DNA from 3 places in the Streptomyces odontomachicola genome. Region 3 is predicted to be linked to each of the others. Evidence: riboswitches for the same ligand, from Rfam matches in the RefSeq annotation. Region 3 holds a riboswitch; each other region holds the start of a gene.
What was found. A riboswitch is a leader RNA that binds a small molecule or an ion and turns the genes downstream of it on or off. The one in region 3 is predicted to bind cobalamin.
Positions count from the first base shown of each region.

Region 1: it holds a riboswitch for cobalamin, as region 3 does, so the genes downstream of both, ABEE00_RS01205 (ABC transporter substrate-binding protein) here and ABEE00_RS03620 (ABC transporter substrate-binding protein) in region 3, are expected to answer to the same signal.
Region 2: it holds a riboswitch for cobalamin, as region 3 does, so the genes downstream of both, ABEE00_RS32575 (cobalamin biosynthesis protein) here and ABEE00_RS03620 (ABC transporter substrate-binding protein) in region 3, are expected to answer to the same signal.

Region 1 is NZ_JBCFOK010000001.1:227,773-237,905, forward strand. Features, by position in the region: gene ABEE00_RS01190 (ATP-binding cassette domain-containing protein) at 1-910, shown strand, start outside; gene ABEE00_RS01195 (ABC transporter permease) at 964-1,782, shown strand; gene serC (phosphoserine transaminase) at 1,875-2,993, opposite strand; cobalamin riboswitch at 3,100-3,302, shown strand; gene ABEE00_RS01205 (ABC transporter substrate-binding protein) at 3,349-4,404, shown strand; gene ABEE00_RS01210 (FecCD family ABC transporter permease) at 4,407-5,516, shown strand; gene ABEE00_RS01215 (ABC transporter ATP-binding protein) at 5,551-6,438, shown strand; gene ABEE00_RS01220 (FAD-binding and (Fe-S)-binding domain-containing protein) at 7,093-9,945, shown strand.
Region 2 is NZ_JBCFOK010000024.1:51,523-61,655, reverse strand. Features, by position in the region: gene ABEE00_RS32610 (helix-turn-helix domain-containing protein) at 1-13, opposite strand, end outside; gene ABEE00_RS32605 (ABC-F family ATP-binding cassette domain-containing protein) at 389-1,987, opposite strand; gene ABEE00_RS32600 (hypothetical protein) at 2,173-3,546, opposite strand; gene ABEE00_RS32595 (alpha/beta hydrolase) at 3,779-4,927, opposite strand; gene ABEE00_RS32590 (class II aldolase/adducin family protein) at 5,170-5,826, opposite strand; gene ABEE00_RS32585 (inorganic phosphate transporter) at 6,083-7,366, shown strand; gene ABEE00_RS32580 (hypothetical protein) at 7,401-7,625, shown strand; cobalamin riboswitch at 7,851-8,006, shown strand; gene ABEE00_RS32575 (cobalamin biosynthesis protein) at 8,137-9,093, shown strand; gene ABEE00_RS32570 (cobyric acid synthase) at 9,090-10,133, shown strand, end outside.
Region 3 is NZ_JBCFOK010000002.1:190,098-200,230, forward strand. Features, by position in the region: gene ABEE00_RS03575 (amidohydrolase) at 1-183, shown strand, start outside; gene ABEE00_RS03580 (hypothetical protein) at 217-390, opposite strand; gene ABEE00_RS03585 (GNAT family N-acetyltransferase) at 698-1,801, shown strand; gene ABEE00_RS03590 (cytochrome P450) at 1,910-3,115, opposite strand; gene ABEE00_RS03595 (GbsR/MarR family transcriptional regulator) at 3,375-4,064, shown strand; gene ABEE00_RS03600 (FAD-binding protein) at 4,133-5,413, opposite strand; gene ABEE00_RS03605 (VOC family protein) at 5,639-6,067, shown strand; gene ABEE00_RS03610 (GNAT family N-acetyltransferase) at 6,129-6,749, opposite strand; gene ABEE00_RS03615 (NUDIX hydrolase) at 6,746-7,243, opposite strand; cobalamin riboswitch at 7,366-7,542, shown strand; gene ABEE00_RS03620 (ABC transporter substrate-binding protein) at 7,580-9,229, shown strand; gene ABEE00_RS03625 (ABC transporter permease) at 9,231-10,133, shown strand, end outside.

The sequences.
Region 1 (10,133 bases), on a different contig from region 3:
GGACGGGCTCGACCTCGCCGTGCGGCGGGGCACGGTGCACGGACTGCTCGGGCCCAACGGCGCGGGCAAGACCACGGCGGTGAGGATCCTGGCCACACTCGTGCGGCCCGACGGAGGGCGGGCGCTGGTCGGCGGGCGCGATGTGGCGGCCGAGCCGCGGCAGGTGCGCCGGCGCATCGGCCTGACCGGGCAGAACGCGGCGGTCGACGAGATCATCACGGCCCGTCAGAACCTGGAGATGTTCGGCAGGCTCTTCCACCTCGGCGGCGCGCGGGCGAAGCGGCGGGCCGCCGAGCTGCTGGAGCGGTTCGGGCTCACGGAGGCCGCCGACCGGCAGCCGAAGGACTTCAGCGGCGGCATGCGGCGCCGCCTCGACCTGGCGGCGAGCATGATCCTGGCACCCGAGGTGCTGTTCCTGGACGAGCCGACCACCGGGCTCGATCCGCGCGGGCGCAGCGAAGTGTGGGACGCGGTGCGGACGTTGGCGGCCGAGGGCACCACGGTCCTGCTGACCACGCACTATCTGGACGAGGCCGACAAGCTCTCGGACCGGATCTCGGTGATCGACCGCGGACGCCGGATCACCGAGGACACCCCGGCCGGGCTCAAGCGCGCCGTCGGCGGCGACCGGATCGAGGTGGTGGTGAGCGAGCCGTCCGAGATCCCGCAGGCGGTCAAGGCGGTGGCCCGGGTCGCGAGGGACGGCGGCGAGCCGGAGACCGAGGCCGAGACGCTGCGGGTGCACGCGCCGGTGCCGCAGGGCGACGGGGTGGCGGCGCTGGCCGAAGTCGCCCGCGTGCTGCGCGAGTCGGGGACCGGCGTGGACGACATCGGGCTGCGCAGGCCCACGCTGGACGAGGTCTTCCTGACCCTTACGGGGCGCGCGGCGGAGGAGGAGGTCGCGGCATGAGTACGGAAGCGCTGGACACGGAGACGGGCACGGGAACGGGTACGGGTACGGGCATGCCGGACACGGCGCCGGTCTTCGGCGAGCGGCGGCTCCACTGGGCGCTGGCCGACTGCTGGACGGTGGTCCGCCGCGACCTGACCCACCTGGTCAAACAGCCCTCGCTGATCGCCTGGCAGTTGGGTTTCCCGATCGTCTCGGTGCTGCTGTTCGTGTATGTCTTCGGCAGCGCCATGCAGGTCGGCGAGGGCGTGGACTACAAGGACTTCGCGATGCCCGGCATGTTCGCGATGACCATGGCCTTCGGCTTCATGAACACCGCCATGGCCGTCGTGATCGACAAGGAGCGCGGCGTCACCGACCGCTTCAGGTCCCTGCCGATGGCGCCCTCGGCCGTGGTCACCGGGCGCGGGGTCTCCGATGTGCTGCACGCCGCGCTGGACCTGGCGGTGCTGGCGGCCATCGCGCTGGTGGTGGGCTGGCGTTCGGACGGAGGGCTCGCCGGGACGCTGTACGCCTTCGTGCTGCTGCTCCTGCTGCGCTTCGCGCTGATCTGGATCGGCGTGTGGCTGGGCCTGAAGACGCCCAACCAGGAGGCGGCCGGCAACCTCTTCGCCGTGGCCTTCCCGTTCGGGATGATCTCCAGCGTGTTCACCCCGCCGTCCGCGATGCCGGACTGGCTGGGCGCGATCGCCATGTGGAATCCGGTGTCCTCCACCGCCAACGCGGTACGCGAGCTGTACGGCAACCCGCTGCCGCTCGGCGAAAGCTGGATCGAGCAGCACGCGGCGCTGATGGCGGTGGTCTGGCCGCTGGTGATCACGGCGGTGTTCCTGCCGCTGGCGGTGCGGAAGTTCCAGCGGCTGAGCGCGTGAGCACGGCGTGAGCGCGTGAGCGCGTGAGCGGAACGCGCGACGGGCCGGGCGCACCGTGCGCCCGGCCCGTCGTCGTGTGCGGTGCTTCCGCGTTACAGGTGCTCGATCACGTAGTCGACGCAGGCGGTCAGCGCCTCCACGTCGGAGGGCTCGACGGCCGGGAACATCGCCACGCGGAGCTGGTTGCGGCCCAGCTTGCGGTACGGGTCGGTGTCCACGATGCCGTTGGCGCGCAGCACCTTGGCGATCTCGGCGGCGTCGACATCATCGTCGAAGTCGATCGTGCCGACGACCTGCGAACGCTGCGCCGGGTCCGTGACGAACGGGGTGGCCTGCTTGGCCTCCTCGGCCCAGCCGTACAGCGCGCGCGAGGAGGTCGCGGTGCGGCGCACGGCGAAGTCCAGGCCGCCCTGCCCGTTCAGCCACTCCAGCTGGTCGTTCAGCAGGAACAGGGTGGAGAGCGCGGGGGTGTTGTACGTCTGGTTCTTGCGGGAGTTGTCGATCGCCGTCTTCAGGTCGAAGAACGCCGGGATGTGCCGGTCCGAGGCCGCGATGCGCTCGGCCCGCTCGATGGCGGCCGGGGAGAAGGCCGCGATCCACAGTCCGCCGTCGGAGGCGAAGGACTTCTGCGGGGCGAAGTAGTAGACGTCGGTCTGCGCGATGTCCACCGGCAGGCCGCCGGCGCCGGAGGTCGCGTCCACGAGCACCAGCGCGTTCTCGTCCGCGCCCGCGACCCGCTCGATCGGCATCGCGACGCCGGTCGAGGTCTCGTTGTGGGTGAAGGCGTACACGTCGACGCCCTGCTCGGCTGCCGCCTTCGGGTGGGTGCCGGGCTCGGACTTGATCACGGACGGGGCGTCCAGCCAGGGCGCGAGCTCCGCGGCCTTGGCGAACTTCGAGGAGAACTCCCCGAAGGACAGGTGCTGCGACTTGGACTCGATGAGCCCGTGCGTCGCGATGTCCCAGAACGCGGTGGAACCACCGTTTCCGAGCACCACCTCGTACCCCTCGGGGAGCGAGAAGAGCTCCTTCACGCCCTCGCGCACCTTGCCGACCAGGTTCTTGACCGGGGGCTGGCGGTGGGACGTGCCGAGAAGTGAGGTTCCGGTGGCAGCCAGGGCGCTGAGCGCCTCCGTACGCACCTTGGACGGGCCCGAGCCGAATCGACCGTCGGCGGGCTTGATGTCAGCGGGAATCTGGAGATCAGCCACGAGCCGCAGCCTAGTGCGTCATCCCAGCGCAGCGGTATGGGGTCCGTACGGCGAGACGGAGCTCACCGGTCCGCTTGTCCGGCCTGTGGTAGCTTGCGAACGCCAGTTCAGTTACGGAACGGCCCGTTGACCAGCCGCTCCGTACAAGGGAATCCGGTGGAAATCCGGAGCTGACGCGCAGCGGTGTGGGAGCTGGGCGAGCACAGGCCACTGGGGCGGGCGGTCACCGTTGACCGCGTACACCCCGGGAAGGCGCTCCGCCCGTACACGATCCCGAGCCCGAAGACCTGCTGGCCGCACGACGGGTCGCCGGGCTCCGCGCATGAGCCCCTGACGGAAAAGGGACCACCGGATCATGGCGTCACGCCACCGCCGCTCACTGCACGTCTCCGTACTGGCCACGGCCCTGATGTGCCTGCTGGCCTCCTGCGGGGGATCCGGCGCGTCGGGCGGCTCGGACAAGGCGGGCGGCGCGTCCCCCGCCGGATACCCGAAGAAGATCGGCAACTGCGGGCGCGAGGTGACCGTGAAGCGGCCGCCGTCGCAGGCGGTCTCGCTCGACCAGGACTCCACCGAGATCCTTCTCTCGCTCGGCCTCGGCGACCGCATCGCGGGTACGGCGACCTGGACCGACCCGGTGCTGCCCGAACTGGCAGCCGCCAACAGGAAGATCCCGCGGCTCGCGGAGAACAACCCCTCCTTCGAGCGGGTGCTGGACAAGGAGCCGGACTTCGTCTCGGCCACCTTCCAGGCCACGCTGGGCAAGGACGGCGTCGCGGGGCGCGGCGACTTCGAGAAGCTCGGCGTGCCCACGTACGTCTCGCCCTCCGACTGCGAGGACAAGGACACCTCGGGCGGCGGCGACGGCGCGCGCACCAAACCGCTGGAGCTGGGCTCGGTGTACGGCGAGATCCGCGATCTGGCCAAGGTGTTCGGGGTCGAGGAGCGCGGTGAGAAGCTGATCGCGAAGCTGGAGAAGCGGAGGAAGAGGGCGACCGAGGGCGTGGACGCGCGGCACGCGCGCGTCATGTACTGGTTCGCCAACTCCGAATCGCCCTATATGGCCGGTTGCTGCGGAGCGCCCGGCATCATCACCCGCGCCGTCGGCGCGAAGAACGTCTTCGACGACACCAAGCAGGAGTGGCCCCAGATCAACTGGGAGCAGGTCGCCGACCGCGACCCCGACATGATCGTCCTCGGCGACCTGACCCGGAAGCGGGAGACGGCGGAGACGGCGAAGCAGAAGATCAAGAAGCTGGAGTCCAATCCGGTCACCCGGAAGATGACGGCCGTGAAGAAGAAGCGGTACGTGTTCCTGAGCGGCGCCGCGATGAACCCCTCGATCCGGGTGCCGGGCGAGGGCATCGAGAAGGTGGCCGCGGGGCTGCGCAAGTACGGGCTGGACCATTGAGCGTGCGGGCCGCCGAGCGGGACAGCGCGGCCGAGGGTGATCGCGCGGCCGAGGGGGAGGCACCGGTTGCGCCTCGGGGTGCCGCGCGGCTGCGCGCTCCCCTCGGGCTCTGGGCGCTGTGGGGCGGCGGCCTCGTGCTCCTCCTGCTGTCCGTCGCCGTGACCATCACCATCGGGCCCTCCGACATCCGCGTCACCGACGTGTGGGGCGTGGTCGCCGGGCACGCGGGCTGGGACGTGCACACCGGGCTCAGCCCCATCCGCGAGGGCATCGTGTGGGACCTGCGGCTGCCCCGTACCGTGCTCGCCGCCGTCTGCGGGGCCGGACTCGGGGTGTGCGGCGCGGTCATGCAGTCGCTGCTCCGCAACCCGCTGGCCGACCCCTATGTGCTGGGCGTCTCCTCGGGCGCCTCGACCGGCGCGGTGCTGGTGGCGGTGCTCGGGGTCGGGGGCGGCGCGCTGACCCTGCCGGCCGGGGCCTTCCTCGGCGCGCTGGTCTCCTTCGTCCTCGTACTGGCCCTGGCGTACGCGTCCGGCGCGACCAACGAGCGGGTGCTGCTCGCCGGGGTCGCGGGCATGCAGCTCTTCTCCGCGCTGACCTCGTTCATCGTGATGTCCTCGGCGAACGCGGAGCAGACACGCGGCGTCCTCTTCTGGCTGCTCGGCTCGCTCGCCGACGCGCACTGGAGCGATGTGGCGTTCTGCGGGGGCGCGTTGGCGCTGGTCATGGTGGTGTGCCTGGCGTACGCGCACCACCTGGACGCCTTCACCTTCGGGCAGGAGGCGGCCGCCTCGCTCGGCGTCTCGGTGCGGCGGGTGCGGTTCGTGCTGCTCACGGTCACCGCGCTGCTGACCGCGGCGCTGGTCAGCGCGGCCGGGGCGATCGGCTTCGTGGGGCTGGTGCTGCCGCATGCGGCGCGGGCCGTGGTCGGCCCCGGGCACCGTTCGCTGCTGCCGACGACCGCCGTCGCCGGCGCCGTCTTCCTGGTCTGGGTGGACACCGCGGCCCGCACGCTGCTCGACCCGCAGGAGGTGCCGGTCGGCGTGGTGACCTCGCTGATCGGGGTGCCGTGCTTCGCGTTCATCCTCCACCGGAGCAGGAGTGTGCGGTGAGTGCCTCCCGCGGCGAGCACGACAGGAGTGTCCGATGACGCTGACTGCTGACGACGTGAGCTGGGGCGCGGGCGGGCGTCTGCTCGTTGACGGGGTGTCGCTGCGGCCCGCGCCTGGGGCGACGGTGGGCCTGATCGGCCCCAACGGTTCCGGTAAATCGAGCCTGTTGCGGCTGCTCGCGGGCATCCGCGCGCCCGCTGCCGGGACCGTCGCGCTGGACGACGTACCGCTGAGCTCCATGCGGCGCAAGGCCGTCGCGCGGCGGGTCGCGGTGGTCGAGCAGCACGCCGACACCGGCGTCGACATGCGCGTACGGGATGTCGTACGGCTCGGACGCATCCCGCACCGCGGCGCGTGGTCGGGGCCCTCGGCGGAGGACGACGCCGCGGTACGGGAAGCGGTGCGGCACGCGCGCCTCGACGGTCTGCTCGACCGGTCCTGGCACACCCTCTCCGGCGGGGAGCGGCAGCGGGTGCAGATCGCCCGCGCGCTGGCCCAGCAGCCGGACCACCTGCTGCTCGACGAACCCACCAACCACCTGGACATCCAGCACCAGTTGGAGCTGCTGACGCTGGTCGCCCGGCTCCCGGTCACCAGCGTGGTCGCGCTGCACGACCTGAACCACGCGGCGATGTTCTGCGACGAGCTGCTGGTGTTGAAGGAGGGGCGGGCCGTCGCCGCCGGCCCGCCGGAGAAGGTGCTGACCGAGTCGCTGATCGCGGAGGTCTACGCGGTGCGGTCGGTGGTCACGGGGGAGGGGCCCGAGGGCCGGCCCTCGATCCGCTTCCTGCCTCCGGCGTCGGAGCCGGAGCCGGAGCCGGAGCCGGAGCCGGCGCCGGCTCCGGAGAACGGGGTTTCCTCCGGCTCATCCGGGTTTACGGGTTCCGGCTCGGGTTCGGGGTCCGGGCGTTCCGAGCGGTAGACCTGGGCGCGGATCAGGGCGTGGACGATGCTGAGGTGGTCGGCGGGCATGGAGCCTCCAGGGAGCGGCGGTGCGGGGCTGGTTCTGACCCGCACGTATTCGCCGTCCGGCGCCGACTGCTGCCATGTGTACGAGGGTCGGGGCCGGCGATGAGGCTCGGGTGAGCGGCGGATGAGGATTGCTTCATGTGCGGGGGTGGGCTCGGGGGTGGGCTGCTTTGCGCCTTGACCGCCGGGCGGGTGCGCTTTTGGTTGCTTCCCGCTGCGGCGGGTTTTGGGTGGGTGGTTGCGCCCGACTTTGTGAGTTACGGCCCGCTCTACGACGCTCCGCGCCTCCGGCCGGGCCTCCGCCCGGTCTGCGGCGTCCCCGGAGGGCTGCGTACGAGCCGTCGCGACCGTGCCCACTTACTAGCTGTGGGCAGTCGTTCCGCAGGGGCGAGGGGGGTACCTCCCTGCTCGGAGCGAAGTCGGAGAGCTTGGGGGAGGGTGGGCACAGCGGACTTGCGCCCCGGGCACCTGGCCCGCCATGTACGCGACGGGGCCCCGGGGCGCAGCCCCGGAAAGGGGGCACCTAGGGGGCACCCCGTAGCGCGAAGGGGACCACACACGGTCGGGGTGATCGGCTTACGCCCCGCGAGAAGGCACGCTGGGCCCCATGGGAGACGAACGGGAACACACGGCCAACGCCCTCGCAGAGAACCTGCGCCAAGTCGTCCGCGGCGAGGTGGAGTTCGACACGACCAGCCGCGCCCTCGTCACGATGGACGCCTCGAACTACCGAAGGGTGCCCCTGGGGGTGGTCGCCCCGCGCGACGGCGAGGACGTCGCCGCCACCCTCGCCGTCTGCCGCACCCACGGCGTACCGGTCCTCGCCAGGGGCGCCGGCACCTCCATCGCAGGCCAGGCCACCGGCATCGGCGTGGTCCTCGACTTCACCCGCCACATGAACCGCATCGACGCCGTCGACCCCGGCTCCCGCACAGCCCTGGTCCAGCCCGGTGTCGTCCTCGACCGCCTCCGCGAGCACGTCGCCCCCTACGGGCTCACCTTCGGCCCCGACCCCTCCACGCACAGCCGCTGCACCCTCGGCGGCATGATCGGCAACAACTCCTGCGGCTCGCACTCCGTCGCCTGGGGCACCACGGCCGACAACGTACGGGAGATCGAGGTGCACACCTACGGGGGCGGGCGCGCCGTCCTCGGCCCCGGAGGGGACGGCGTACCGGCTCCCCTAAGGGACGCCGGCCGCGCCCTCGTCCAGAACGAACTGGCCCGCCTCCGCACCGGCTTCCCCGAGCTCCCGCGCCGCATCTCCGGGTACGCGCTGGACGAGCTGCTCCCCGAGAAGGGCGAGGACTGGGCCCGCGCCTTCACCGGCAGCGAGGGCACCCTGGGGGTTCTCACCCAGGCGTCCGTACGGCTCGTCCCCGTACCCGGAGCCCGCGTGCTCGCCGTACTGGGGTACGCCGACGAGAGCGCCGCCGCAGAAGCCGCCGCCGGGCTGCTCCCGCACCGCCCGCTGACCGTCGAGGGCATGGCCAACGACCTCGTGGGCGACGCGGCCCGCGCCTCGCTGCCGAGGGGCGGCGCCTGGCTGTTCGTCGAGGTCGGCGGGGCGGACGAGGGCGAAGCGCGGGCCCGCGCCGAGGAGTTGAGCCGCCAGGCGGCGGCCGACGGCGCCACCGACCACCTGCTCATCACCGACCCGGCGGGGCAGCGCGCACTGTGGCGGGTACGCGAGGACGCCTCGGGCACCGCGACCCGGATGCCCGATGGCAGCGAGGCATGGCCCGGCTGGGAGGACTGCGCCGTACCCCCGGCCCACCTAGGGGACTACCTAAGGGACTTCCGTGGGCTGCTCACCTCGTACGGCCTCCGGGGTCTCCCCTACGGGCACTTCGGTGACGGCTGCATCCACGTGCGCATCGACTTCGACCTGATGGACGCGCCGGGGATCCAGAAGTTCCGCGACTTCTCGCACGACCTCGCGGACATCGTGGTCGCGCACGGCGGCTCGCTCTCCGGCGAGCACGGCGACGGGCAGGCGCGCGCCGAACTGCTGCCGAAGATGTACGGGCCGGAGATGGTGGAGCTCTTCGGACGGTTCAAGGACGCCTGGGACCCGGACGGCGGCCTCAACCCCGGCATGCTCGTACGGCCCGACCGCATCGACCAGAACCTCCGCTTCGAGCCGCTGCCCCGCGAGCCCGTCGACGTCGCCTTCGGCTATCCGCACGACGGCGGCGACTTCTCCGCCGCGGTACGCCGCTGCGTGGGCGTCGCCAAGTGCCGCAACACCAGCGCGGGCGCGGGCGTGATGTGCCCGTCCTTCCGCGCGACGGGCGAGGAGAAGCACTCCACCCGCGGCCGCGCGCGGCTTCTGCACGAGATGCTCGCGGGCGACGCGGGTGACGGCAGCGGTGTCGTACGGGACGGCTGGGATTCGGAGGAGGTGCGGGACGCGCTGGACCTGTGCCTGTCCTGCAAGGGCTGCCGCAGCGACTGCCCCGTAGGGGTCGACATGGCCACGTACAAGGCCGAGTTCCTGCACCACCATTACGAGGACAAGCGCCGCCCCATGGCCCACCACTCCATGGGCCGGCTCCCGGAGTGGCTGCGGCTGACCGCGGCGTTCCGGGCTGCGCCGCTGCTCAACGCCGGTGCGCGGATCGGGTCTCTGGCCGCGCTCGGGAAGCGGCTCGGCGGGCTCGCCCCTGAGAGGGACATCCCTGCCCTGCCCCGAGAGCCCTTTACGCGGTGGTGGCGCAGGCAGCCCCTAGGGGAGCGGCGGGGGAGCGGCGAGGGGCCGCGCGTGGTGCTGTGGCCGGACACCTTCACCAACTACCTGTCCCCGGAAGCCGGTTCGGCTGCCGTCAGGGTTTTCCGGGATGCGGGCATCAGGGTCGCGGTGCCGCCGCGGCAGGTGTGCTGCGGGCTCACGTACGTGTCGACCGGGCAGCTCGACCGGGCGCGGGCGGTCATGCGGCGCACGCTCGACCGGGTCGAGCCCGCGCTCGATGCGGGGCTTCCCGTGTCCGTACTGGAGCCGCCGTGTGCGGCGGCGCTCAAGACCGATCTGCCCGAACTCCTCGGCGACGATCCGCGGGCCGCGCGGCTGGCGCGGTCCGTGCGGACGTTTGCCGAGACGTTGGAGGAGTACGCGCCGGAGTGGCGGCCGCCGCGGGTTGATCGGCCCGTCGCGGGTCAGCTGCACTGTCATCAGCACGCGGTGCTGGGGGATGCGGCGGATCGCCGTTTGCGTGAACGCGCCGGGCTCACCGGTGAGTTGAGCGGCGGCTGCTGCGGTCTCGCCGGCAACTTCGGCTTCGAGGCCGGGCATTACGAGGTGTCGGCGGCCTGCGCGGAGGACCAGCTCCTGCCGGCCGTACGGGAGGCCCCCGACGGGGCCGAGCTGATCGCGGACGGCTACTCCTGCCGTACGCAGCTCGAGCAGTTGGGCGGGGCGCGGTCCCGCCATGTGGCGGAGGTGCTGGCCGAGCACCTGTGAGTGGTCGCTTCGCTCCGTGACCGCCGACCCGTTGCGCTTCTGCTTGCTTCCCGCTGCGGCGGGATTCGGTGGGTGGTTGCGCCCGACTTGTGCCTTCCGGCCCGGACGGAAACGCTCCGCGCCCCCGTCCGGGCCTCCGCCCGGTCTGCGGCGACCCCGGGTGCGGTCATGAGCGTCCCGCCGCGCTT
Region 2 (10,133 bases), on a different contig from region 3:
GAGTCTCGGCCACCCGTGCCTCCTCGTGGGAAGTGCGCTCTGTGACTCTCATGATCACCCCTCCCCCCACTTCTGGCCACCCATTCGGCAAGGTCCGTCGAAGACCCGGGGACGGGCCGCGGGCGCGATATTCCGCCGGAATACGCGATTCCGTGCGGTGCTTCCCCTGGGCAGCGCGGGGCCCCTCGGCGAACCGGCTGGTCAGCAATGCGACGGGGGTGCGCGGCCCGCACACAGGCGGCGCATAGCCGATGCCCGTGCGCCCGGCGTACGGCCACGCCGGAGTACGAGCCGCCCTCACTCAGATGAAGGATCACCGGTCGGCCGAATGATCCAGAAGCCGGTGATCATGCGATCCGGCGGCGTCATCCCGCGCGTGCGCGGGGCGTCAGGCGAGGGCGACCAGCTCCGCGTACTCGTCGCCCCACAGGTCCTCGACGCCGTCCGGGAGCAGGATGATCCGCTCCGGCTGGAGCGCCTCGACCGCGCCCTCGTCGTGGGTGACCAGGACGACGGCGCCGGTGAAGGTGTGCAGCGCGCCGAGGATCTCCTCGCGGCTGGCCGGGTCGAGGTTGTTGGTGGGCTCGTCGAGGAGCAGCACGTTCGCCGCTGAGACCACCAGGGTGGCCAGCGCGAGGCGGGTCTTCTCGCCGCCGGAGAGCACCCCGGCCGGCTTGTCCACGTCGTCGCCGGAGAAGAGGAAGGAGCCCAGCGTCTTGCGGATCTCGACCAGGTCCATGTCGGGGGCCGAGGAGCGCATGTTCTCCAGCACCGTGCGGTCCGGGTCGAGGGTCTCGTGCTCCTGCGCGTAATAGCCGAGCTTGAGGCCGTGACCCTCGACGACCTTGCCGGTGTCCGGCTCCTCGACGCCGCCCAGGAGGCGGAGCAGGGTCGTCTTGCCCGCGCCGTTGAGGCCGAGGATGACCACGCGTGAGCCCTTGTCGACGGCCAGGTCGACGCCGGAGAAGATCTCCAGCGAGCCGTACGACTTCGAGAGGTCCTCCGCCATGAGCGGGGTCTTGCCGCAGGGCGCGGGCTCGGGGAAGCGGAGCTTGGCGACCTTGTCGCTCTGCCGCTCGGCCTCCAGGCCGGACATCAGCTTCTCGGCGCGGCGCGCCATGTTCTTGGCGGCGACGGCCTTGGTGGCCTTGGCGCCCATCTTGGCGGCCTGCGCGGAGAGCGCCGTGGCCTTCTTCTCGGCGTTGGCGCGCTCGCGCTTGCGGCGCTTCTCGTCGTCCTTGCGCTGGGTGAGGTACTGCTTCCAGCTCATGTTGTAGATGTCGATCGCCGAGCGGTTGGCGTCCAGGTAGAACACCTTGTTCACCACGGTCTCGATCAGCGCCTCGTCGTGGGAGATCACGATCAGGCCGCCGCGGTAGTTCTTCAGGAAGTCGCGCAGCCAGACCACCGAGTCGGCGTCGAGGTGGTTGGTGGGCTCGTCCAGGAGCAGGGTGTCGGCGTCCGAGAAGAGGATGCGGGCCAGCTCGACGCGGCGCCGCTGGCCGCCGGAGAGGGTGTGCAGCGGCTGGCCGAGGATGCGGTCCGGCAGATTGAGGCTGGCCGCGATGGTGGCGGCCTCGGACTCGGCCGCGTACCCGCCCTTGGTCAGGAATTCGGTCTCCAGGCGCTCGTACTTCTTCATCGCCTTCTCGCGGGTGGCGCCCTGGCCGTTCGCGATGCGGTCCTCGTTCTCGCGCATCTTGCGGATGACGGTGTCCAGGCCGCGCGCGGAGAGGATGCGGTCGCGGGCCAGCACGTCCAGGTCGCCGGTGCGCGGGTCCTGCGGGAGGTAGCCGACCTCGCCGCCGCGGCTGATGGTGCCGGCGGTGGGCTGGGCCTCTCCGGCGAGGCACTTCGTCATCGTGGTCTTACCGGCGCCGTTGCGCCCGACGAGGCCGATGCGGTCGCCCTGGGCGACGCGGAAGGAGGCGGATTCGATCAGTACACGCGCACCAACGCGCAGTTCGAGGCCGGAAACGGTGATCACGGAGGACTTCTCCAGGCATGAGGGACGGACGTACGGACGGCTGAGGGCGTTCGTACGCCTGCTAATGCACGAGGAGGGAATCCATGACCACCAGTCTAACGGCGGTCGGCAAACGAATATCCGGCGACTGTCAGTGGCCGTCGACACACTGCGGGACGGCGACGGCCACCGCCTCGGCCCCCGTCTCAGGCGCCGCCCTTGTGGACCTGGAAGGCCGCCCGGCGCACCGCCTTGGCCAGCGCGGGGTCGGGGTGCGCCGCCGCGAGCGCGACCAGCACCTGCACGGTGCGCGGGTGCCCCGTGGCGCGCACCTCCTCCAGCAGCGCGGGCACCGAGCTCTGCACGGCGGTCTCCAAGTGGTCCACGAGCAGCCGCTGTTCGCCGTGGTCGGCCACGGCTGCCGCGGTGTCCACCCACAGCCAGGTGGCCTCCTCGCGGGAGAGCACGCCGGGTGCTCCGCCCGCCAGGTCCTCGGGGTCCGCGCCGTCCAGCTCGGCGAGCCACAGCAGCGCGTAGGGGCGCAGCGTCTGCTCCTCGGACGCCTGCCGTACGGACTGCTCGGCCGGGCCGCCCACCGTGCGCAGCGCCTCGAAGGCCAGCCCGCGGATCAGCGCGTCCTCGCCCCGCGCGGCCTCCAGCAGCTCGGCGACGGCGGGGCCCGTGGGGCGGGCCGCGAGCCAGGCGCGGTACTCGTCGCGTGCCGGGCCCGGGGTGAGGCGGGCGCAGCCGCGCAGCATGTCCTCGGCGGACTGCTCGATGTTGCCCGCGGGGCTCTGCGCCGCGACGCAGATCTGCTCCAGCTTGGTCCATACCGCCCAGTTGCCGAGCGGGGTGAGGACGGCCGAGCCGCGGCGTACGGCTCCGTTCGGCCCGGCGGCCGCCCCGGTCGCGGTCTCGTCGGGGCAGCGGGTGAGGGCGCCGACGGCGGCGAGGCCGTCCAGGGCCCAGTCGAGCAGCGCGGGCAGCGCGCCGGCCAGGGCCTCCTCGCCCTGCGCGGCGGCTTCGCCCTGCGCGGGGGCCTCGGGCTGCGCGGCGGCCTCGGGCTGCGCGGGCGCTTCCTGCGGGGTCCGGGCCTGGCCCGCCTGGTGTGCGCCGCGCTCGGCGCGCAGCTCGGCGATCCTGCGGGCCAGCAGGTCGTGCAGGTCGTGGAAGGTCACGGGACCCGCGGAGAGGTGCAGCACGGAGAGGAACTGCGGCACGGCTTCGACGACTTCGGACACCAGGGACGGGTCGGCAGGCGCCGGTGCGGGGAAGGCGAGGGACCAGCCGTCGAAGAGGGCGACCCAGCCGCGCAGTACCGCGCCGTCGTCGCGGTCCCAGGCGCGCAGCCGCCACCCGGCGCGGGTGGTGCCGTCGTGCAGCTCGACGAGCCCGGCGAGGCGGGCTCTGTCCCACTGGGTGCGGACCTGGGGTGCCGTCAGGCGCAGCGCGGCGGCGGCGCGTTCGGCCTCGGGGCCCGCGTCGGGTACGGCGCCCTGCCGCTCGGCCCAGCGTGCGAGCCGTACGGCCTCGGCGAGAGCGGCGCGCGCCTGGCGGGCGAGCTGCTCGCGCGGCGGCATGCCCTCCGGGGGTCTCGGCGCCGAACGCGGGCTGCGCGGCGCCGACACGGTGCGGCGGGCGGCGGCTACGGGACGGCGTTGGACCAGACGGAGGCGGTTGTCTCGCGGTGTACGGGACTGCGTCACAGGAGCAGTCTTCATGCTGTACCGGCAAAACCCAAACAGGGAGCGGAATTTGGGCCTCCGGCCCCTGTCCTCCGGGGGTCGGCGCTTGTCTTCCGGGGGCCGGCGCTCACATCAGCGGGACCAGGAAGCGGCGCAGGGTCTCCTCGTAGTGTCCGGGGGCCGCGTTCCACATCGCCGCGTGCGGGGCCTTGTCGACCTGGTGGAGGGTCACCAGGTCGGGGCGGGCCGCGGCCAGGTCCTGGGAGTTCGCGAAGGGGGCCACCGTGTCGTCGGGGCCGTGCAGGATCAGGGTCGGCACGGCGACGCGGGAGGGGTCGGCTGCCTCCGCGAGGCGCTCCGCGTGCAGCCCCGTACGCCCCTCGGCCGCGCGCACGGCGAGCGGCAGCAGCGGGCGCGGCAGGTGCCGGGCGGCGGCGAGGGCGCGCAGCGCGGACTGCCACTCCAGCACAGGGGAGTCCAGTACGAGGCCCGCCACCCGGTCCCGCAGCGCCGAACTCGCCGAGGCGTGCAGCGCCATGGAGGCGCCGGTGGACCAGCCGTGCAGGATGACGCCGCGGGCCCCGTGCCGTACCGCGTACCGGATCGCGGCGTCCAGGTCGCGCCACTCCGCGTCGCCGAGGTGGCCGACGCCGTCGGAGGGCGGGGGCGCGCCGGGGTCGCCGCGGTAGGCGAGGGCGAGGACGGGGAGCCGGAGCCCGGCGAGGAAGGGCAGCACGCAGAGCGGCTGCTCGCGGGTGGCGCCGAGGCCGTGCACGGTGATGACCCACACGTCCCGCTCGCCGGGCACGAACCAGGCGGGCAGCGCGCCGAGTTCGCCCGGGACCTCGACGTCGGCGCAGTGCAGCCCGAGCGCGTCGCGCGGGTCGCCCACGTGCACCTGCGGGGTGAGCCGCACCTTGTCGCCCGGGTGCAGCCCGCCGTGGGTGACCCGCTCCAGCCTCCGTACGACGGTGTCGGCCGAGGAGTCCTCCTCCAGCACGGGACCGATCACGGCGTGCGTGCCGCGTCCGACCAGCCCGTACGTGCCGGGGAGGCCGGCCGACAGGGAGCGGGTGAGCACGACCCTGGAGGGGTCCGCGTCGTGCACGATGAGGGCGCGGCGGCCCTCGAAGCCCGCGGGCAGCGGGGCGCGCTCGGAGCGGTGGCGCGCGGGCCGGAGCGCGGCGCCCGCCGCGTACCGTCCGGCCGCGAGCGCGGCCGCGCCGGCACCGAGTGCGGAGGCTGCGGCCAGGGCCGCCGTGGTACGCGTACGCATGCCCGACAGTGTCGGCCCGCCGGGAGCCGTGCTGCCAGTGGGCGGTGCCGGGTGGGTGAGAGCCTGTGTCATGTCCTCGGTCGGATCAGCGTGCGGCGTCTGGTGCGTGCGATCGCAAGGCGCCGGAAGGTCCTTGTAGCGGAGCTACCAGGGCCTTTCGGCAACGCCGCGAGCGTGCGTGCCAGGCGGCGCACGCCCGGCCGGGGACATGACACAGGCTCTGCGAGCGCGGCGGGCCGCCGTCAGCGCTCCTCGGGCGCGGGGCGCTGGCCGTAGCCGCGCAACTTCCGCGCCACGCGGTCGAGTTCGTCCGGCGGGATCAGCGAGGGCTCGCGTCCGGGCAGCCCGGAGGCGGTGAGCCACACGCGGCACATCCATTCAAGCTGCGCGGTGCGGTCGTAGGCCTGGTCGAGGGTGGCGCCGTAGGCCATCGTGCCGTGGTTCTGCAGCAGGCAGGCGTTGCGGTCGCGAAGGGCGTCGAGCATGTGGTCGGCGAGCTCGTCGCTGCCGTAGGTGGCGTACGGGGCGACGCGTACGGGACCGCCCAGCGCCGCCGCCATGTAGTGGATCGGCGGCAGCTCCTCGACGAGAGTGGAGACGGCGGTGGCGTGCACGGCGTGGGTGTGCACCACGGCCTGCGCGTCGGTGTTGCGGTACACGGCGAGGTGCATCGGCAGCTCGCTGGTCGGTCGCGGGCCGTCGTCGGCCGGCCGCCCGTCGAGCTCGACCGCGCACAGGTCCTCGGGGCCCAGCCGGTCGTAGGGGACCCCCGTCGGGGTGACGAGCACGGTGTCGCCGACGCGCACCGAGACGTTGCCCGAGGTGCCGACGACGAGGCCGTCCTCGACGGTCCTGCGGGCGGTGTCCACCAGCTTCTGCCAGGCGTCCTGCAGCTGCATATGCCTTACCTCCGGGACCGGACCCTACTCGTTGCCCTGGCCAATGGCCGTTCCGGGCACCCTGGACGGGGCGGTGAAGTCCGGGCATGTGCCGGGCAGTTCACGGCGTCGCGAGGGGCCTCCAGGCGTGTGATCCACAGCACACAACAGGCGTCGGGGAGCGACATCGCGGCGCCCGCCGCAGTTCACCTTCCGTTCACTCGCCGTACCTACGTTCACCGAGTCATTAACCTTCGAACTGATTGTGCCTGGGTGAATGGAACACATCACGCTTCTCATCGGGATCGTGATCGTCACGGCCTTGGTGTTCGACTTTACGAACGGCTTCCACGACACGGCCAACGCCATGGCCACCACCATCTCCACCGGGGCACTCAAGCCCAAGACCGCGGTGGCGATGTCGGCGGCCCTCAACCTCGTCGGCGCTTTCATCTCCGTCGAGGTCGCAAAGACCATCTCCTCGGGGCTCATTGACAATGAATCGGGCATCAAGCCCGAAGTCATCTTCGCCGCTCTCGTCGGCGCCATCATCTGGAATCTGCTGACCTGGCTCGCCGGTCTGCCCTCCAGCTCCTCGCACGCGCTGATGGGCGGCCTGATGGGCGCGACCATCGCCTCCGTCGGATTCGGCGCGGTGAACGGCGACGTCGTCGTCATGAAGGTCCTCATCCCGGCCATAGCGGCCCCGCTGGTCGCGGGCATCGCCGCGATGCTGGCGACCCGGCTGACCTACCGGCTGGCGCACAAGGCGGGCGAGGAGCAGACCGCGAAGGGCTACCGCGCCGGTCAGATCACCTCGGCGGGACTGGTCTCGCTGGCCCACGGCACCAACGACGCGCAGAAGACCATGGGCGTCATCACCCTGGCACTGATCGCGGGCGGCGCGCTGGCGCCGGACGCCGATCCGCCGCTGTGGGTCATCGCCTCCGCGGGCCTGGCCATCGCGCTCGGCACCTACCTGGGCGGCTGGCGCATCATCCGCACCATGGGCAAGGGCATCACCGACATCCAGCCGCCGCAGGGCTTCGCGGCGCAGACCGGTGCGGCGGCCACCATCCTGGCCTCCTCGCACATCGGCTTCTCGCTCTCCACCACCCACGTCTGCTCCGGCGCGATCATGGGCTCGGGGCTCGGCAAGAAGGGCGGCGTGGTGCGCTGGTCGACCGCCGGACGGATGGTCGTGGGCTGGGCGCTCACGCTGCCCGCCGCGGGCCTCGTGGCCGGTGGTTCGGCGCTGCTGGCCAAGCAGGGCACCTGGGGCGTGGTCACGGTCGGCGTGCTGGCCCTGGCGATCTGCCTCGCCATCTGGGCGGCCGCGCGCCGCGAGCCGATCGACCACACCAACGTCAACGACGCGCAGGTCTCCCCCGCCGCCGAGGACGCCGGGGAGCCGCAGGGCGTGGTGACCGCCGCGGTGCGCGCGGTCAGCCCGCCGCCCGCTGCAGCGGCGGCGACGGCGGACGGGGACAAGCCCGTCGCCGGCGTCGGGGCCGAGGGTCCTGCCGCTCCGGCCAGGCAGCACACGGCCGGCGTTTCCTGAGGCCGCGACGGCCGAGAGAGAAAGAAGCAGGGTTATGGACATCGACTGGGCCGCACTCGGCGAGGTCTTCGGCGTCACGCTGGTGGCGACGGTCGGACTCGTGGGCGTCTTCACGCTCGGCATCGTGGGCTCCTCCGCACCGCGCGGGCAGGGCGGCGGCGCTCCGGCGCTCGCACGGACCGGCGCCGTGGCGTGCTTCGCGGTGTGCGCGGCCGCGGTGGCGTTCGGCATCTGGATCATCGCGGCGGGCGGCAAGTAGGCGCCCGCCGGCTTGTCGCAGCGTTCCCCCGGGCCCGGCGCCCGGGGGATTTCTGCTGCCGTACGGGACCTCCGTACTCCCCCGCGGAGAACCGCCGCACTCCCCCTCACCGAACCGCCGCACTCCGCGCGGTGGTATCGCTCACAGTCCGACGTCCCAGGTCAAGGCGAAGTTGACGGGGGTTCCCCCGCATGGTGGACTTCACGTTGCCCAGCGGCGGCAGGAGAGGAAGCCGGTGAGAATCCGGCGCGGTCCCGCCACTGTCACCGGGGAGCGCTCCCCCATCAACAGGCCACGGCCCAGGTGCTGAACCGGGCTGGAAGGCAAGGGGGTTGGTGCGCAGGCACCGCAGCGAGCGCCGATCCGGGAGCCAGGAGACTCTCGCCGCCGGACACGTCGAGCCAGGGCGAGGACCCTGAGTGAGGACACACCGCCATGCCTGGCACAGCGTCATATCCGTATCTTCCGCGCGTACGAGGGCACGTACGTGGCGTCTTCGCGCGCTGACGGCATGCCGAGTGTGGATCGCACGGCGGCCGCCCATGTGACCGGCGCCGTCCTCGGCTACGCGCTGGACCTCGCCGTCGGCGACCCGCGCCGCGCCCACCCCGTCGCCGCGTTCGGGCGCGCGGCCGGAGCGCTGGAGCGGGCTCTCTACCAGGACCGCCGCGCCGCGGGTGTCGCGCACACCGCGCTGTGCGCAGGGGGGACCGTCGCCGCCGCCGCGCTGCTCACCCGCGTACTGCCGCGGCCCGTGCCCCGTACGGCCCTCACCGCCGCCGCCGTCTGGGCCGTGGTCGGCGGGGCCTCGCTGTGTGCAGAGGCGAAGGCCATCGGAGAGGCGCTGGAGCGCGGCGACGTGGACGGCGCGCGCGAGCGGCTGCCCCATCTGTGCGGCCGCGACCCGCAGGCGCTGGACGCCGACGGCATCGCGCGAGCCGTCGTGGAGTCGGTCGCGGAGAACACCTCGGACGCGGTCGTGGGCGCCCTGGTGTGGGGCGCGCTGGGCGGTGTGCCCGGGCTCGCGGGGTTCCGTGCCGTGAACACGCTGGACGCGATGGTGGGTCACCGTTCGCCCCGTTACGCGAAGTTCGGCTGGGCGGCGGCGCGGCTGGACGACGTCGCGGGGTGGCCGGGCGCCCGGCTCACGGCGCTGCTCGCGGTGGCGGGCGGCGGCGACCCGCGCGGCGCGGCGCGCGCCTGGCGCGCGGACGCGGGCCGGCACCCCAGCCCCAACGCGGGCCCCGTGGAAGCCTCGTTCGCGGGGGCACTGGGCGTGCGCTTGGGGGGCACGCTCTCGTACGGCGGCCGGACCGAGCACCGTCCCGCGCTGAACTCCGGCGGGCGCCCTGTGCGTTCCGGCGACATCGCGCGGGCCGTGCGGCTCTCGCGGCGCGTCGGCGCGCTGGCGCTGGCCGTCACCGCCGCGGGGCACCTGGCCGCGCGGCGCAGGAAGGGGAGGGTGTGAGCACGAGCCGTACCGGAGGCGGGCTGCTGGTCGCGGGGACGACCTCGGACGCCGGCAAGAGCGTGGTCACCGCGGGCATCTGCCGGTGGCTGGCGCGCAAGGGCCTCAAGGTGGCGCCGTTCAAGGCGCAGAACATGTCGCTGAACTCGTTCGTCACACTCGACGGCGCCGAGATCGGCCGGGCCCAGGCGATGCAGGCCGCGGCGGCGCGCACCGAGCCCAGCGCGCTGATGAACCCCGTGCTGCTCAAGCCAGGCGGCGACCGCACCAGCCAGGTCGTGCTGATGGGCAAGCCGGTGGGCGAGCTGAGTGCGCGCGGCTACCACGCCGGGCGGCAGGGGCAGTTGGCCGAGACCGTCAACGGGTGCCTGGAGGAGCTGCGCGGCACCCACGACGCGGTGATCTGCGAGGGCGCGGGCAGCCCCGCCGAGATCAACCTGCGGCGCACCGACATCGTGAACATGGGCCTGGCCCGGGCCGCACGCCTCCCCGTCGTGGTCGTCGGGGACATCGACCGCGGCGGGGTGTTCGCCCAGTTCTTCGGCACGACGGCGCTGATGTCGGCCGGGGACCAGGAGCTGCTGGCGGGCTATCTGGTGAACAAGTTCCGCGGCGACGTCTCGCTGCTGGAGCCGGGGCTCGCGCAGCTCCGCGACCTCACCGGGCGGCAGACGCTGGGCGTGCTTCCGCATCAGCACGGGCTCGGCATCGACGAGGAGGACGGCCTGCGGGTGTCGCTGCGCGGCACCGTACGGGAGTCCAGCGCGGCGCCCCCGCACGGCAGCGACGTGCTGCGGGTCGCGGTGCTGCCGGTGCCGCTGATGTCCAACTTCACGGACGTGGACGCGCTGGCCGCCGAGCCGGGCGTGGTCGTCCGCTTCACCGACAGGCCCGAGGAGCTGGCCGACGCCGACCTCGTGGTGGTGCCCGGCACCCGCGGCACGGTGCGCGCGCTGCACTGGCTGCGGGAGCGCGGCCTCGCGCAGGCGCTGGCACGCCGCGCCGCCGAGGAGCGCCCGGTGCTGGGCATCTGCGGCGGC
Region 3 (10,133 bases):
ACCGCGGCACACGGCGGCGCCGAACTGCTCGGCCTCCCGGCCGCCGACCTCAGCGTGGGCGCCCCCGCCGACTTCCTCCTGGTGGAGGGCGAATGCCTGCCGCAGGTCGTGGTGGACATGCCGCGCCGCGACATGGTGGTGCGGGCGGGGCGGATCGTGGCGCGGGAGGGCAAGTTGGTGTGAGGGACGGGGCGTCGAGGCGCGGCGGCGTGCCGCTCACGCGTCGGGGTCGTAGGAGGCCGCCGCGGCGATGAGCAGCACGGCGGCGCCCCCGCCGATCACCCCGTACACCTCGGGACCGTCCCCCGCGTAGGCCCTGACCAGGGCGAAGGCGAAGACTCCGAGGCCGGCCAGCAGCAGGATCAAGGGCTTGAGCCTCCCTTTCCGCATGCCGCCAGTGTGGCGCCGGAACCCTGTCCCCGGCAGCCCCCGAGGGGCGACGGACGCCCAACTCCGGGGCGCACGGCGCGCATCACCCCCGCATACGGAGCGGCGGGATTCGGTTTGTGTCACAGGGGTATCCCGGAATGTCTGCAGAACTCCTGCAAGTTGGGGAAACACGTACACGTGGCGTAACCGTTGATGGCAGAACTAAGGGAAGGATGCCGACGACGCGTCACAGGGAACCACGGCGGATTGGGGGGTGGTCGCATGCGATCCCTGAGGAGTGAACCCGGAAGGTTAGGGGCGACCTGAGGTGCGGATCACGATCCACAGACCACAGGAGCTGAGCGCCGCGCTCCGTACGGCCTGGCACGGGGCGATGGACGCGTCGCCCGACTACGGAAACCCCTTCCTGGCACCGGAGTTCGCCGCGGGCATCGGCAGATACCGCGGGAACGCGCAGGTCGCGGTGTTGCACGAGGACGGGGAGCCGGTGGGCTTCTTCCCGTACGAGCGCTCGGCACTCGGCGTCGGGCGGGCCATCGGGCTCGGGCTCTCCGACTGCCAGGCCCTGGTGCACAGGCCGGGCGTCGCCTGGGACCCCAAGGAAGTGCTGCGGGCCTGCGGGCTCTCGGTCTTCGAGTTCGACCATCTCGTCGAGGCGCAGGCGCCCTTGGAGGAGTACGTCACCGGCACCTTCGCCTCGCCGGTGATCGACCTCAAGGAGAGCACAGGGAACTCCACGTACGCCGAGTGGCTCCGCCACGCGTACCCCGGGCACGCCAAGACGACCCTCAAGAAGGAACGCCGGCTGGCGCGCGATGTCGGCGAGCTGCGCTTCGTCTTCGACGAGCGCGATCCGGGCGCGCTGCGCACGCTCATGGAGTGGAAGTCCGCGCAGTACCGCAGGACGGGGCGGATGGACCGCTTCGCCAAGCCGTGGATCGTGGACCTGGTGCGCAGCCTCGCCGAGGTGCGCGAGGAGCACTTCACCGGCGTCCTGTCGGTGGTGTACGCGGGCGACCGGCCGGTCGCGGCGCACTTCGGCCCGCGCTCGCGCGGCGTGCTGGCCGCCTGGTTCACGGCGTACGACCCGCAGTTCCACCGCTATTCGCCGGGGCTGATGATGCACCTGCGGATGGCCGAAGCCGCGGGCCGCGAGGGGGTGCGGCTGCTGGACATGGGCCGCGGCGACTACGAGTACAAGGACTGGCTCAAGACGCGCGAACTGCGCGTGGGCGAGGGCTTCGTGACCCGCCCGCACCCGGTGGCCGCGGCCTACCGGGCCTGGCGCAGGCCGGTACGCGGCCTCCGCAACGTGGTCCTCGCCCACCCGCAATTGCGCGAACCCGCCGACCGGCTCCTGAAGACGGTCGGAGAGCTCCGCACCTCGGAGGGGCGGCGGGGAGGGGGCTGAGCCAGCCCCTTCACCGAGTCACTGAGCGAGCGGCCGGGCCGGAGGCCTCATGGCCTCCGGCCTCCGGCCTCTGACGGCGCGCACCGAGGGGTCGGAGGACGCGCGCGCTCACGCGTCCCACGTGACCGGCAGGCTCTTCACGCCGTAGATGTCCGCGATCTCCGGGCGCAGGGCGACCTCTTCGGGCGGTACGGCCAGGCGGAGCGTGGGGAAGCGGGTGAGCAGGGCGGGGAAGGCGACGCGCATCTCGACGCGGGCCAGCTGCTGGCCCAGGCACTGGTGGATGCCGTGTCCGAAGGCCAGGTGTCCGCCGCCCTGCCTGCTCAGGTCGAGGACGTGGGGGTCGGGGAAGCGCTCGGGATCGCGGTTGGCGGTGTGGTACGAGAGGATCACCGGCGAACCGGCCTCGATGGTCTGGCCGCCCAGCTCCACGTCCTCCAGCGCGGTCCTCATGAACGACTTGGCCACGGTGAGATACCGCAGCAGCTCCTCCACCGCGCGGTCGGCGAGTGCCGGCTCGGCGCGCAGGGCGGCCAGTTGGTCCGGGTGGCGCAGGAGCGCGAAGGTGCCGAGGGCCAGCATGTTCGCCGTGGTGTCGAGCCCGGCCGCGAGCAGCAGCAGGCCGACGCCCTGGAGCTCCTCGTCGGTCAGGTCGGTGTCGGTGAGGTCGCTGAGCACGTCGTCGGTGGGGTGCGCGCGCTTGGCCGCCACGAGCCGCGCCACGTACTCCTGGGTCGCGGTGTAGGCGGCCATCAGCTCCTCGTCGCCGGTCTCGCCGTTCATGAACTTGTCGACCTGCTCCTGGAAGAGGCCCCGTTCCTCGTACGGGACGCCGAGCAGCTCGCAGATGACGATGGCCGGGAGCGGCTTGGCGAAGGCGGTCACCAGGTCGGCCGGCGGCCCGGCCTTCTCCATCGCGTCGAGCCGGTCGGCGGCGATCTGCTCGATCCGCTCGGTGAGCAGCCGCATGCGCCGCACGGTGAACTTGCCCATCAGCGGCTTGCGGTAGCGGCTGTGCTCGGGCTCGTCCATGAGCAGGAACTCGCCGGGCGGCGCCGGGGGCGCCTTGAGGTCGCCGTAGTCGATGGTGGGGTGGACCATCAGTTCGCGGCGCGAGCTGAATCGCTGGTCGGCCAGCACCGCGCGGACCAGGTCGTACCCGGTGACCAGCCAGCCGGGCCGCCCGCCGGGGAACGTGTAGCTGCTGAGCGGTGCGTGCCGCCGGGCCTCCAGCAGCTCGGGCGGCGGGTCGAAGGGGCAGCCGGCCGGGCGCTCCGTCGGTATCGCCGTGAGGACGTGCGGGGCTTCGCTCATGAACGGCTCCTCGTCTTCGTCTCGTGCGCATGCGGCGTCATCGCGTGCGCGAGCCATGTGCCACGTGTCGCGTCATCGCGATCGTGCATCTCGCGATATGACGCGTTCGGGCATGCTTGAAAGCTATGGCGCGTTCGGGGGCGAGTCAATCGTCCCGATTCCCAACTCCCAGGCAGGGCAAGGGAAATTGATGCAATGACGCTGAGGCCGAATGCAATGCGGCATTGCAATGGCTGGCGGCGAAGGCAATAGTCACGGCATGCCAGGAGGACGGTTGACCCAGCAGGAGCGTCAGCGCATAGCGGCGGGCCTGACCGACGGACTCTCCTACGCGGAGATCGCCAGGCGGCTCGGCCGCCCGACCTCGACGGTCACCCGCGAGGTCGCGCGAAACGGCGGCCCCGGCGCCTACCGGCCCCAGCAGGCGCACCGCGCGACGGCCCGTCGGGCACGCCGCGGCACGCCGGCACCTCCCCGTACGGCCGGACCGGCGGGCGGGCCGGCCGGGGAGGAGGACGCCGGCGCGGAGATCGTCGAGCTGGCGGTCCGCACCGGGCTGCCGCGGATGACCGCGCGCGTGCACGTCGACCTGCTGCTGTCGGAGGACGGCAGGCGTACGGCGGCCGAGCTGGTCAGCAGGCTGCGGGTCAGCCCCGCCTCGGTGTCAACGGCCGTCAACTACCTCGTCGACTACGGCTATGTGCGGCGCGAGCGCGATCCGCTGCGGCGCCGCGACGTGTACGTGGTCGACGACCAGGCCTGGTACCACTCCGTCGTGCTCAACACCCGGCAGACCCTGGAGACGGCGCGGGCAGCGGCGGCCGTGGTGGAGACGGTCGGCCACGACAGCCCGGTGGGGCGGCGGCTGTCCAAGGCGGGGGCCTTCCTGGAACGCGTCAGCCTGGACATCCTCGAATCCGCCGACCGCTGGCGCGACGTGCTGGAGTGAGGAACTGGAGTGCGGAATCCGCCGCCGGGCCCGCCGCCGCACGTGCTCCCGCTTCGCGCGCGTACGCCTCACGGGCGCCGGAACCACCGGTCCAGCATCGCGTTGCGGAACGTCCCCGCGGGGTCGAAGCGGGCCGCCAGCTCCTCGAAGTCGGCGTAGTGCGCGTACAGTTCGCGCAGCTCATCCGGGGGAGTCGTGAACAGCTTCCCCCAGTGCGGGCGGGCCGCGAAGGGGGCCAGCGCGCGCTCGACCGCGCCGATGACCGGGGTCACGGCGGCGGAGTCGGGTGCCCAGGTGAAGTGGAAGGCGACCGCGTCGCGCGCGTACGCCGGGCTCAGCCAGAGGCCGTCGGCCGCGAGGGTGCGGATCTCGCCGGTCCGCAGTACGGGCGCGATGCGCTCCTTGATGCGGTCGAGCGCGTCGAAGGCAGCGACGGCGTCCTCGCGCGCGACGTAATACTCCGACTGCAGCTCCTGCCCGCTGCTCGGCGCGAACTCCCGGCGGAAATGCGGCAGTCGGGCGTGCCACGGTCCCGGCGCGCCGAGCTGCCGGGTGCAGTGGTCCGGCGCGCTGCCCGGCGCCGGATGGCGGGGCCCGTCGGCGAGGGTGGCGCCCAGCCAGCGGGGCGGCGGCGCGGGACGCGGCCCCTCAGGGCCCACGCGCCGCTTGAGCCACGCCTGCCCGATCCGCTCGCCCCGCCAGTCGGTGAAGAGGCTGACGCTGTACGCCGCGGCCATCACCTCCGCGAAGTGCCGCCGCAGTCGCGCGTGCGGCAGCCCCTCGTACACCCACTGCTGCACCTCGAATCCGGGTACGAGGTCGAGGGTCAGGCGCGTGACGACGCCCAGCGCGCCGAGGGCGACGACGGCGCCGGGGAACTGCGCGTCTCCGCGGTGCAGCGTGTGCAAGGAGCCGTCGGCGGTGACGAGTTCGAGCCCGCGTACGGCGGAGGCGAGCGTGCCGTTGCCGTCCCCCGAGCCGTGCGTGCCGGTCGCACAGGCGCCGGCCACCGAAATGTGCGGCAGCGAACCGAGGTTGTGCAGGGCGAGCCCCCTCGCGTGCACTGCGTCGGCGAGCTCGCCGAAGGGGGTGCCCGCGCCGACGGTGACGGTGCGGGCCGTTTCGTCCACGTCGATGGTGCGGGGGAGATCCGCGGTGGAGACCAGTACGCCGTCGGTGTCGGCGATCGCGTTGAAGGAGTGCCCCGTGCCGAGGGCGCGCACCGTGCGGTGCGCGGAGACGAGCTCCTGGAGCTCCGCGACGGAGGCGGGGGAGCGCACGTGCCGCGCCGAGAAGCGGATGTTGCCGGCCCAGTTGGTGAGGGGGCCCGAGGTGAGTGCGTGGTCCACGGCGTGGCTCCTCGTGCGTCGGCCGCGTACGGCAGGCTTCCTGCGGCGGCCTGATGCGTACGGCGCTCGGACGGCTGATCCTCCTGGGCTCGACAGGGCTGATCAACCGGACGGACCGAATCCGCTCCCTTCCCCTCCCTGCTCGCTTCGATGATTGATCGCGCCGGGAAACAGCCCGGTGATAAAAGGATTTGAGCGGGAAAGTCGTCCTGTTACTGTGCGCGCATGCCAGTTCTCAGACAGGTGCAGATCACCTTCGACTCCGCGGATCCCGAGCGTCTCGCCCGCTTCTGGTGCGAGGTGCTGGGGTACATCGCCTCGCCGGCCCCGGAGGGGTTCTCCACATGGGAGGAATTCAACCGGTCGCGGTTTCCCGGGGGCGAGGGGTCGTGGTTCGCCTGCAAGGATCCCTCGGGCGTGGGGCCGCGACTGTTCTTCCAGCGCGTTCCCGAAGGGAAGGTCGCCAAGAACCGCGTGCATCTGGACGTGCGGGTCGGCACCGGAATGGTCGGCGAGGAACGCCTGGCCGCGCTCGAAGCGGAATGCGCACGGCTGGTCCCGCTCGGCGCCGTACGCCAGCGGCTCCTGTACGACGGCCACGATTCCTGCATCGTGATGCAGGACATCGAGGGCAACGAATTCTGCCTCGACTGAGCCCTCGATACGGATCAGCGACTCAACCGCTCAACGGCACAGCGGCTCAACGAATTCGTGCTCAGCGACTCAACGGCCCGGTGCTCCACCGCGCCATGAAGAGCGCGTGTTCGCCCGCCGACTCCGTACCGGCGTAGAGCGAGGTGTCCAGGCCGCAGAAGACGAAGCCCATCCGCAGATAGGCCCGGATGGCGGGGGCGTTGACATTGCTGACCTCCAGCCACACATGGCCCGCGGCGCATTCCCTCGCGAAATCGAGGGCGTGATTCATCAGGGTCCGGCCCACGCCCCTGCCCCTCCAGGCAGGGGCGACCTCGATGTCGCAGATAGTCAGTCGCGCATTCCACGCGTCGAAGGAGCACTCCACGAATCCGCACGGTTCGCCCCCGGCGACGGCGACCACCTTCCGGCGCAACCCCGAGCTGCCCGCGTCCTCCTCGCCGTCCTCCTCCTCGGGAAAGACCTTGTGGAGCGGAGGATCCACCGGGGTTTCGCGCAGGCTGAACCCCTCGCCCGTCACGGCGACTTCGTACACGGAATCCGTCGTGAAGGACCCGTCGAGCCGCGCGAGCGCCTCGTCGTCCTCCGGCCGGGCGGGGCGGTAGACCACCGTCTCCGCCGAGCCCGGATTCCTCGCGGCATCGGTGTCCGCGCCCGCGCACGCGTCGGCATTCGGCTTCATGGCTCGACGGTACGTCCGCCCTCCCGCGCATGATCGCCTTCGCGCCAATGGGCCAGCACGACCCGTACGGCGCTGGAGACCTGTTCCTGCTGCGTACGGTCGGCCCAGCGGTGCGCGTCGTGTTCGTGGGGTGCGAGCTCGACCGGGGCCTTCTCGTGGAGGGCCGTGGCGGTGAAGTTGAACTGGCGGGTCTTCCTGCCGCTCCTGGACAGGTAGTCGAAGTGGCCCAGATAGGCGCCGATCCCGGCGAGCGCGAGGCCGGTCTCCTCGGCGACCTCCCGGTGCAGGGCCTCGGTGAGGGATTCGCCCTCCTCCACGCCGCCCGAGGGCAGTTCCCACAGGCCGCCGAAGTAGTCGTCGGCGGTGCGGTGCAGCAGCAGTACGCGGTCCTCGCGGTCCGCGATGACGGCGCCGACGACGTGCTTGGCGACGCCGTCGGCGCGTGCGGCCCGCAGGAGGGCGTCGAGCAGGGCGGTGTCGAGGGGTGTGTTCACGTCACGGGCTCCTTACGGGACTTGGGCTCGGCCCCGTACGTCGTAGGACCGTGCAGGACACCTCGTACCCGCCCCCGCGGCGCGCATCCGCGCACCCACCCGACCGGCCCTGCCCCGCGTACGTCAGAATGACCGCGTCACAAGGCGACGGGGATCAGGAAGCCGGTGCGAGTCCGGCGCGGTCCCGCCACTGTGACCGGGGAGCGGACCCCAGAGCAGGCCACCGCACGCGGGGAAGCGCGTGGGAAGGCCGGGGCGAGCGTCGATCCGGGAGTCAGGAGACTGACCCGTCGCCGGTCCACCGCACGGGGCGAGGACACCCCGGGAAGGATCGCGTTGCACACCTGTACCCACACCTGTGCCCACGCCCGCGGGTCGTCCCGTGCCACGCCCCGTACGCCCGCGGCGCACACGCCACCTGAGGTCCGCACGCCGGCCGCCTCCCAGGCACCGCCCGCGGCGCGTGCTCCCGGCAGGCGCGCCCTGCTGGCCGGTTCGGGAGCGGCGGCGCTCGCGGCGGCCGGACTGCTCTCCGGGTGCGGAGCCGGGTCCGGGGGCGGCGGGGACGCGCGGCTGCGGGCCGCCTTCGCCGCGGGCGGCTCCCGCGAGACCCTCGACCCGCACGTCGCGCCGAACTTCGTGGACCAGGCACGAGCCAAGGCCCTCTACGACACCCTGGCCACCTACAAGGACGACATGTCGGTGCGCGCCCGGCTCGCCGAGCACTGGGAGAGCGACGCGTCAGGCAAGCGCTGGCACATACGTCTGCGCAAGGCGGAGTTCCACGACGGCCGGCCCGTGACCTCGAAGGACGTGCTCTACAGCTACCGCAGGGCGGCCGACCCCGGGACCGGTTCGCCCTCCCAACAGCTACTCTCCGCCATCGACTTCGACGCCAGCAGGGCGGACGGCGAGCGTGCCCTCACGCTCGTGCTGCGCAGGCCCAACTTCGACTTCCCGACGGCCTTCGCCGGTCCCGGCACGGAGATCATGCCCGCCGGTACGAAGGACTTCCGCAGGCCCGTCGGATCGGGCCCCTTCACCTACGGCTCCTTCACGCCCGGCGGGAACGCCCTGTTCCGGCGCTGGAAGGGCCACTGGGCGGGCGCCCCGCGCGTCGCCGAGCTGGAGATCGTCCCGGTCAACGAGGAGGCGGCGCGGGTCAACGCGCTGCTCTCGGGCCAGGTGCACTTCGCGCACGACCTGGGCGGACCCTCCGTACGGCGGCTGGCGGGGCAGGACTCCGTACGGGTGCTGACCTCGCCGCAGGCCACCATGCAGAACGTGCTGCTGCGCACCGGCAAGGCGCCCTTCGACGACCCGCGCCTGGTCGAGGCGGTGCTGCTCGGCGTCGACCGCGAGGAGCTGGTACGGGTCGCGCTGGCCGGGCACGGGGGAGTGGGCGACGACCTGTTCGGCAAGGGGCTGCGCGGGTATCCCGAGCGCCTGCCGCAGCGGAAGCGGGACGTCGGCAGGGCCCGTGACCTGGTGCGCAAGGCGGGGGCCAAGGGGCTCGGCTTCACGTTGCAGACCAGCACCGTGGACGCCACATGGGAGGCGGCCTGCACGCTGATGGTGCGTCAGCTTCGCGAGACCGGGCTGGAGCCGAAGGTGCGCACGCTCGCCTCCACCACGTACTTCAGCGAGATCGACAAGCGCGGCGTGGCCTCCTTCAGCAGCACCTCCACGCTGCCCGTCTCGGACTTCCTGGAGCAGCGGATGCGCGGGGGCGCGGCGCGCAACCAGACCGGGTTCGCCGACGAGCGCTTCGACGACCTGCTGGGGAAGGCCCGTTCGACACGGGACGAGGGGGAACGGCTGCGGCTGCTCGACCGCGCGCAGCGCATCGCGCGCGACAAGTCCGGGATGCTCGTGTGGGCCTTCTCGGACGCCAACGACGGTGTCGCGGACGCGGTGCGCGGGATGCGGGCCGCGCCGCCCAACTCGCACGACTGGGCCAGGTTCGACCGCGTCGAACTCGTCTGACGTGCGCCGGTACGCCGCACACCGCACGCTCCTCGCGCTGGCCCAGTGCCTCGTGGTACTGGTCGCCGTCTTCGCGCTGGGCTCGCTGCTGCCCGGCGACACCGCCGACGTCCTGCGCGGCGACCGGGGCACGCCGGAGCAGGCGGCAGCGCTGCGCGCGCAGTTGGGGCTCGACCAGCCGGTGTGGCACCGCTTCCTGGACTGGCTCGGCGGGCTGTGCACCGGTGACCCGGGCCGCTCCCTCATCACCGGCATGCCGGCCGGCGCCGAGGTGGGCCACCGCTTCGCCGTGTCGCTGGTGCTGGCCGTGCCGGCGCTCGCCGTGGTGCTCGCGCTCGCCCCGCTGCTGGGGATCGTGAGCGGGCTGCGCGAGGGCAGCGTGCTGGACCGCGTACTGAACGGGGCGGCCGTGCTGCTGCACTCCGTACCGGAATTCGTCCTCGGTCTGCTGCTGATCGCCTCGCTCTCGCTCGCCGCCGGACTTCTGCCCGCCACCGCCGCCGGGCTGGACGGCGCGGGACTGCTGGCCCAGCCCGCCGTACTCGTGCTGCCCGTCGCGGTGCTGGCCGCGCGCCAACTGTGCGACCTGGCACGGCAGATACGCGCGGGTGTCGCCGCGCGCCGCGACGGGCCCGTCGCCGAACATATGCGGCTGCTCGGTCTGCGGGAGCGCGCCGTGGTGCTGCGCCATGTGGTGCCCAACGCGCTGGCGCCCGCCACGCAGCAGTTCGCGCGGTGTGTGGAGGGGCTGTTGGGCGGGGCGCTCCTTGTCGAATCGCTGTTCAGCATCCAGGGCCTGGGCACGGGCTTCGTCCAGGCCGTCCAGAACCGGGACACCCCGCAGGTCCAGCTCTACGCGCTGCTGTTCGCGGGCACGGCGGTGGTGGTCAACCTCTTCGCGGAT